DNA from 3 places in the Streptomyces sp. 147326 genome. Region 2 is predicted to be linked to each of the others. Evidence: riboswitches for the same ligand, from Rfam matches in the RefSeq annotation. Region 2 holds a riboswitch; each other region holds the start of a gene.
What was found. A riboswitch is a leader RNA that binds a small molecule or an ion and turns the genes downstream of it on or off. The one in region 2 is predicted to bind cyclic di-AMP.
Positions count from the first base shown of each region.

Region 1: linked by a shared signal. The riboswitch ahead of RIU97_RS06965 (LysM peptidoglycan-binding domain-containing M23 family metallopeptidase) and the one ahead of RIU97_RS24655 (transglycosylase family protein) in region 2 are both predicted to bind cyclic di-AMP.
Region 3: linked by a shared signal. The riboswitch ahead of RIU97_RS11010 (M23 family metallopeptidase) and the one ahead of RIU97_RS24655 (transglycosylase family protein) in region 2 are both predicted to bind cyclic di-AMP.

Region 1 is NZ_CP134201.1:1,523,503-1,525,757, forward strand. Features, by position in the region: gene RIU97_RS06965 (LysM peptidoglycan-binding domain-containing M23 family metallopeptidase) at 158-1,135, opposite strand; cyclic di-AMP (ydaO/yuaA leader) riboswitch at 1,140-1,345, opposite strand; gene RIU97_RS06970 (tyrosine-protein phosphatase) at 1,628-2,255, shown strand, end outside.
Region 2 is NZ_CP134201.1:5,373,924-5,376,178, reverse strand. Features, by position in the region: gene eno (phosphopyruvate hydratase) at 1-484, opposite strand, end outside; gene RIU97_RS24655 (transglycosylase family protein) at 758-1,450, opposite strand; cyclic di-AMP (ydaO/yuaA leader) riboswitch at 1,454-1,626, opposite strand; gene RIU97_RS24650 (transglycosylase family protein) at 1,906-2,255, opposite strand, start outside.
Region 3 is NZ_CP134201.1:2,532,256-2,534,510, reverse strand. Features, by position in the region: gene RIU97_RS11015 (M16 family metallopeptidase) at 1-629, shown strand, start outside; cyclic di-AMP (ydaO/yuaA leader) riboswitch at 847-1,006, shown strand; gene RIU97_RS11010 (M23 family metallopeptidase) at 1,019-1,819, shown strand; gene RIU97_RS11005 (GntR family transcriptional regulator) at 2,004-2,255, shown strand, end outside.

The sequences.
Region 1 (2,255 bases), 3.9 Mb from region 2:
CCATCCTTCACTCCCGTAACCAACCTACGCCAACGTAATGAGGGGTTGACGGACCGTGATCTCTACCACGTGGGGGATAAGGAATAAGTACACATGAGGCCGGGACCCCCCTCGGGTCCCGGCCTCACGCGTGTCCGTGCTCCGACGGCGGGTGCCGTCAGATGCTCACGCCCTTGGAGCGGAGGTAGGCCAGCGGGTCGATGTCGGAGCCGTACGAGGGGCCCGTGCGGATCTCGAAGTGGAGGTGCGGGCCGGTGGAGTTGCCCGTGGAGCCGGAGAGGCCGAGGGTCTGGCCGGCGGTGACGCTCTGGCCGGAGGAGACGGACAACTGGGACAGGTGGGCGTACTGGGAGTACTTGCCGTCCGCGTGCCGGATGACGACCTCGTTGCCGTACGCACCGCTCCAGCCGGCGGAGACCACGGTGCCCGCGCCGACGGCCTTGACGGTGGTACCGGAGCTCGCGATGAAGTCGACGCCGGTGTGGTAACCGGAGGACCACATGCTGCCCGCGACCTTGTACTGGGTGGAGATGCCGCCGCCGAGCGGGGCGACGAAGCCGGAGGCCGACTGCTGCCCGGCGGGAGCCTCGGCGGCGGGGTCCGGCCGCGCGGGGGCCTTCGCGGCCGGCTTCGGGGCCGCCTTGGGAGCCGCCTTGGGAGCCGCCTTCGGCGCCGCCTCGGGGGCGGACTGCGGAGCGGCCTCGGCCTCGGGAGCGGCCTCGGGAGCGGATTCCACCGGAGCCGCCTCGGCCGCACCGCCGAGGTTCAGCTTCAGGCCGGGGTGGATCAGCGACGGGTTGGCGCCGACCGCCTCGCGGTTGTCGGCGTACAGCTGTTCCCAGCCGCCGGACAGGTGCCGCTCGGCGGCGATCTTGGAGAGGTAGTCGCCCGGCACGACCGTGTAGACGCTCGGCGCGCTCTGCACGGCGGCGGCGGGCGCGGCCTGCAGTGCTACGGGGAGCTGCGGGGCCACCGCGGGGGCCACCGCGGTCGCGGCGGCCGGCGAGCCGCCCGCGTGGGCGCCGGCCGCGCCGATCAGCGGCAGCGCGAGGGCCGCGCCGCCGGTGCCTGCGACGGCGAAACCGCGCGATATCGAAAGGGACTTGGGTCGGCGGTGCTTACCCTTTGCAGGCATGGCGAATTCCTCTCCGGCGCCTGCGAGGTGAGCTGTCGGGTTCGGACTGGAGATGTCCGGACGTACATGAACGGCACATGTACGTCTTCACCCCGAGCCGTCCCGGCGAAAAGATCTCCGGAACAGCGGCTTACCTGGTTCCCCCGCTCCTGCCGCACGAATGGTCGGGTGCGGTTTCCGGGCGGCGGCAGGATTCGGCGATCCACCCGGATCGATCGCGAAGGTAATCCCTTGCGCCAGCAGGGAACAAGCCACGAATTTCCTGACGGAATCACAGGGATGGGGAATCGGCGAAATTCCGGTCACCCTCCGTCCATTACCCGCCGTCAACAACCCCCCTGACGGGGCCATTCGGCATTCGCGATCAGGCACTCACGGTCACCGTATGATCTGGCTCACGGGGACGTGCCCGATCTCGCCTCCGGATATGGCAAGTTGGCGCCAACCAGCTCAATTCGGACAGATGTCTCACCAGAAAGCGGAGGAGCTCACGTGACCCAGCAGATACAGGAGCCGGAGCTGACCGGAGTGCGCAATTTCCGTGATGTGGGCGGATTGCCGACTTCTGATGGACGAAGGGTCAGGACGGGACGACTCTTCCGAAGCGGACATCTCGCACATGCCACCGAAACCGATGCAGAGTTCCTCGCCTCGCTCGGCCTCCACACCGTCTTCGACTTCCGCAACGGCGCCGACCACGCGCTGGAGGGGCCGGACGTGGAACTGCCCGGCGTACGGAACGTGAACATCCCGCTCTCGGATCCGGCCGACGGCCGGGAGTTCTGGCGGCTGGTGCGCGACGGCGACCTCGGGCAGCTGCGCGCGATCCTGGGCGACGGCAAGGCCGCGGCCCGGATGACGAACTCGTACCGCAGGATCATCGAGCAGCGCACCGCCGAGCACAGCCGGGTCGTGCACGCGCTCGCCGAGGACAGCGTCCCCGCCCTCCTGCACTGCGCGGCCGGCAAGGACCGGGCCGGCCTGTCGATCGCCGTGACCCTGCTCGCGCTGGGCGTCGGGCGCGAGGCGATCGTGGCGGACTACCTGGAGTCAAACGCCCCGCACCGCCGCTACCGGGTGCGCCGCAGCGGCGCGTCCGACGAGGCCCGCTCCCCCGAGG
Region 2 (2,255 bases):
CGTTGGAGTCGGCGTGCGACCCACCGTTGAGGATGTTCATCATCGGAACGGGCAGCAGGTGCGCGTTCGGACCGCCGAGGTAACGGAAGAGCGGAAGGTCCGAGGCCTCGGACGCGGCGTGCGCGACGGCGAGGGAGACGCCGAGGATGGCGTTGGCGCCGAGCGAGCCCTTGTTGTCGGTGGCATCCAGGTCGAACATGGCCTGGTCGATCAGGCGCTGCTCGGTGGCGTCGTAGCCGACGAGCTCCGGGCCGATCTGCTCGATGACGGCGAGGACGGCCTTCTCGACACCCTTGCCGAAGTAACGGTTGGGGTCACCGTCACGGAGCTCGATGGCCTCGAATGCACCGGTGGAGGCGCCGGACGGAACTGCAGCACGGCCGGTGCTGCCATCGTCGAGGCCCACCTCGACCTCGACCGTGGGGTTGCCTCGGGAGTCCAGGATTTCCCGGGCTACGACGACGTCGATGGACGGCACGAGCATCTCCTTCTGGGATGTGACGCTGGGTGTGCGGTGGCGTGTCAGGCCGTGGGACGGCCCTGCCGCTTAGAGCCTAACCGGCCCGGAGCACTCGACCGCCCGACCGCCCGACCCCTGGGACGAAAAAGGGACCGAATACCCCTCTTCCGGGACATAGGTCTCTGGATATCGCCCGTCACCCGGTACGCACGCCGCCGCCCGGCGCGTGGGGGGAGACGCGCCGGGCGGGGGGAATGCTGTGCGTTGCGCACGCTCCTGCGGCTATTGCCGCAGTGTTCAGCTGAGCTTCAGCTTCTGACCCGGGAAGATCAGGTCGGCGTCCGAGACGATGTCCTTGTTCAGCTCGAAGAGCTTCTCCCAGCCGCCCTTGACGCCGTTGGCCTCGGCGATGGTGCCCAGGGTGTCGCCCGCCTTGACCTCGTACGAGCCGTTGCCGGTCTTCGGGGCGGCGGGGCGCTCGGAGCGGGTGGTCGGGGCCTCGGAGCGCTTGGTCTCCTTCTTCGGCGCGACCTTCGGGGCGACCTTCTGCTCGGTCTTCTTCGAGTCGGCCTTCGGCTTGTTCTGCGTCGAGGTCTCCGTGCCGCCACCGGTGTAGGAGGAGTTCGACAGGCCCTTGCCGCAGCTCGGCCAGGCGCCCTTGCCCTGACCCTTGAGGACCTTCTCGGCGACGGCTATCTGCTGGGACTTCGAGGCCTGGTTGGCCTGCGCGGCGTACGACTTGCCGCCGTACGCGGCCCACGTGGAGGACGAGAACTGCAGTCCGCCGTAGTAGCCGTTGCCCGTGTTGATGGACCAGTTGCCGCCGGACTCGCACTGGGCGACCTTGTCCCACTCGGACGCGGTGGCGGCGCTGGCGGTGCCCGCGGCCATCAGGGGGGCGGCGACGGCCACACCGGCGACACCGGCGAGCGTGACGATGCGGACGGCCTTGGAGCCGCGACGGTGCTTGCCCTTGCCGGAAAGCAGCATGGAGTTTCTCCTCACCGACGCCTGCGAGGTGAGCTGTCGGGTTCGGGCGAGTGAGTTGCCCGGCCGTGCGACCTAGCGCACGTCTTAACCCCTAGCCGGTGGCGTGACCGTCTCTCAACGGCCGCTCCCGGCACCTACCTTGGTTCCCCCGCTCCTGCCTTCGGCGCTTGACGCGACGACTGTTCCCCCCGTCCGCCGGCAGGATTCGGCGATGCGGTCGAAGGAGCCCGCGGTGGCGGGCGATTCAGAAGGTAGACAGGTCTCTCCCCGATGTTCAACGAGGAACATCGGGGAGAGGGGGCCCCTACTTGCGCTCCCCGCAGGGGCGTTTGCGCAGGTGAGGGCGGGGTTTGCGGAAGCCCCGAGGCGGGACACGCCAGTTGACCGGAAGAGACGCATGTCTCACTTACAGATAACCGACAATCAGGTCTTTCCGGGTGGTTGAAGTGTCCCTATTACGTGCTTAGATCCAGGTTCTGGCCGGGCTTGATCAGGTTGGCGTCCTCGCCGATGACCTGCTCGTTGGCCTCGTAGAGCCCGTTCCAGCCGCCCTTGACTCCCTTGGCAACCGCGATGGTCGCCAGGCTGTCGCCCTCCCGGACCGTGTACGTGGGCTTCGACGCGGCGTCAGACGGGACCGGGGCCTCGGCCGCGGGCGCGCCGCGGTGCTTGCCGCTGCCTTCGCCCGGAGTGGCTTCCGGAGCGGCTTCCGGAGCGGCGCCCGGCGTCGCCGGAGCGGTCGGGGCGGCGGGGTCCACCGGGGTCGCACCGGGGGTGGCGGGCGGGGTCGTGGGCGCCGAGGGGT
Region 3 (2,255 bases), 2.8 Mb from region 2:
GCGTGGTCATCGTGGACCGGCCCGGCGCGGTCCAGACGCAGCTGCTGATCGGCCGGACCGGGCCGGACCGCCACGACCAGGTCTGGGCGGCCCAGGTGCTGGGCACGTACTGCCTGGGCGGCACCCTCACCTCCCGCCTGGACAAGGTGCTGCGCGAGGAGAAGGGGTACACCTACGGCGTGCGCGCCTTCGGCCAGGTGCTGCGCTCCACCGCCGACGGCAAGGGCGCCTCGATGCTCGCCATCAGCGGCTCGGTGGACACCCCCAACACCGGACCGGCGCTGGAGGACCTCTGGAAGGTACTGCGCACCCTCGCGGAGGGCGGTCTGACCGACGCCGAACGCGACGTGGCCGTACAGAACTTGGTGGGCGTGGCCCCGCTGAAGTTCGAGACGGCGGCCTCGGTCGCCGGCACCCTCGCCGACCAGGTCGAGCAGGAGCTGCCGGACGACTACCAGGCGCAGTTGTACGCGCGCCTCGCCGAAACCGGCACCGTGGAGGCGACCACGGCGGTCGTGAAGGCCTTCCCGGCGGACCGCCTGGTCACGGTCCTGGTGGGCGACGCGGCGGTGATCGAGGAGCCGGTGCGCGCCCTCGGGATCGGTGACGTCACGGTCGTCACCAACTGACCTGTCGGTGACGGCCGGCTGACGGTCGACGGACGGATCGCGCAGGGGCTCTGGCGGGCTTATCCGCCGGAGCCCCTTTTGTCCGTTTGGTGGCTAGGTTGCTTGTATGGGGTGTGGCGTACGCAACAAAAAGGCGCGTCTGTTTGGCGATTGACTGATGATCCGCCTAGCGTCGGGCGTGCTGTCCGTCAGTTGTGCCCGCCGCACCCGCGGCACCGGACAGCGATCGCCGAGTCCCCGTCAGGCGCGAGCCTGGGGAGCCGGGGACCCACATGAGTCCCTGGGGTGAATCGGACCCCCTCGCAAGAGGAGGCCCGTAGGAGACCTTCCTGCTCCGAACCCGTCAGCTAACCCGGTAGGCGAGAAGGAAGGAAAGGATCAAACCCTTCATGGCGTTTGGCAGTCGTCCCGCTGGTACCGGTAAGCACCGTGGCTCCAGCCGTCTGAGCAAGAAGACCGCCGGTTACGCCGGTATCGCCGCGATCGCCACCACGGGTGTCGTCGGCTCCCTCGCCGCCCCGGCCTTCGCCGCGGACAACCACAGCAGCTCCGCCCCGGAGAACGGGCTGGGTGCCGTGGTCGTCGCCGAGGACCTCGCGGGTGACATCGCCGACCAGGCCGATTCCCAGCACCGCGCCGCCGAGCACGCCGCCGCCAAGGCGCAGGCGGAGGCGGAGGCCAAGCAGAAGGCCGCCGAGTCCAAGCGCCTCGCCGAGGCCAAGGCGAAGGCCGAGCGCGACGCCGCCGAGCGTGCGGCCCGCGAGGAGGAGCGCAAGCGCCTCAACACCTTCGTCGCCCCGGTCGACGGCTCGTACGTCAGCACGCAGTACCACGCGGGCGGCGGCATGTGGTCCTCCGGCAGCCACACCGGCATCGACTTCCACGCGGCCTCCGGCACCTCGGTCCACGCGGTGGGCGTCGGCACCGTCGTCGAGGCCGGCTGGGGCGGCGCGTACGGCAACAACGTCGTCATCAAGCACAACGACGGTACGTACACCCAGTACGGGCACATGACCTCGCTGAACGTCTCCGTCGGCGAGCAGGTCACCCCCGGCCAGCAGATCGGCCTGTCGGGCTCCACCGGCAACTCCAGCGGCCCGCACCTGCACTTCGAGGCCCGCACGGGCTCGCAGTACGGCTCGGACATCGACCCGATCGCGTACCTGCGCTCGCACGGCGTCAGCCTCTGACCCCGTCCCGCACCGCTTCACCGAAGGCCCCGGCTCCCCGAGCCGGGGCCTTCGTGTTGCGTCTTTGTGCAAATGTTTCGCTTTTCCGGCCGCTCTCGGAAATTATCGTGTGTTGCAATAGAGTCGCAGCACGCGCATGTGCGTGCAATGAGGCTGGCAGTCGGAAATAGGCGGAGGTTCGGTCTTGCGTATTCCTGCGCACGCGGTATGCACAGCAATCCGCGACGACATCGTCTCCGGGGTGTTCGAGCCGGGCGGCCGGCTGACCGAGGAGGTGCTGGCCCGCCGGTACGGAGTCTCGCGCGTCCCGGTCCGCGAGGCACTGCGGACCCTGGAGTCCGAGGGCTTCGTGACCACGCGGCGCCATGCGGGGGCCTGTGTGGCCGAGCCGACCGAGCAGGAGGCCGCGGACCTCCTGGAGGTGCGGATGCTCCTG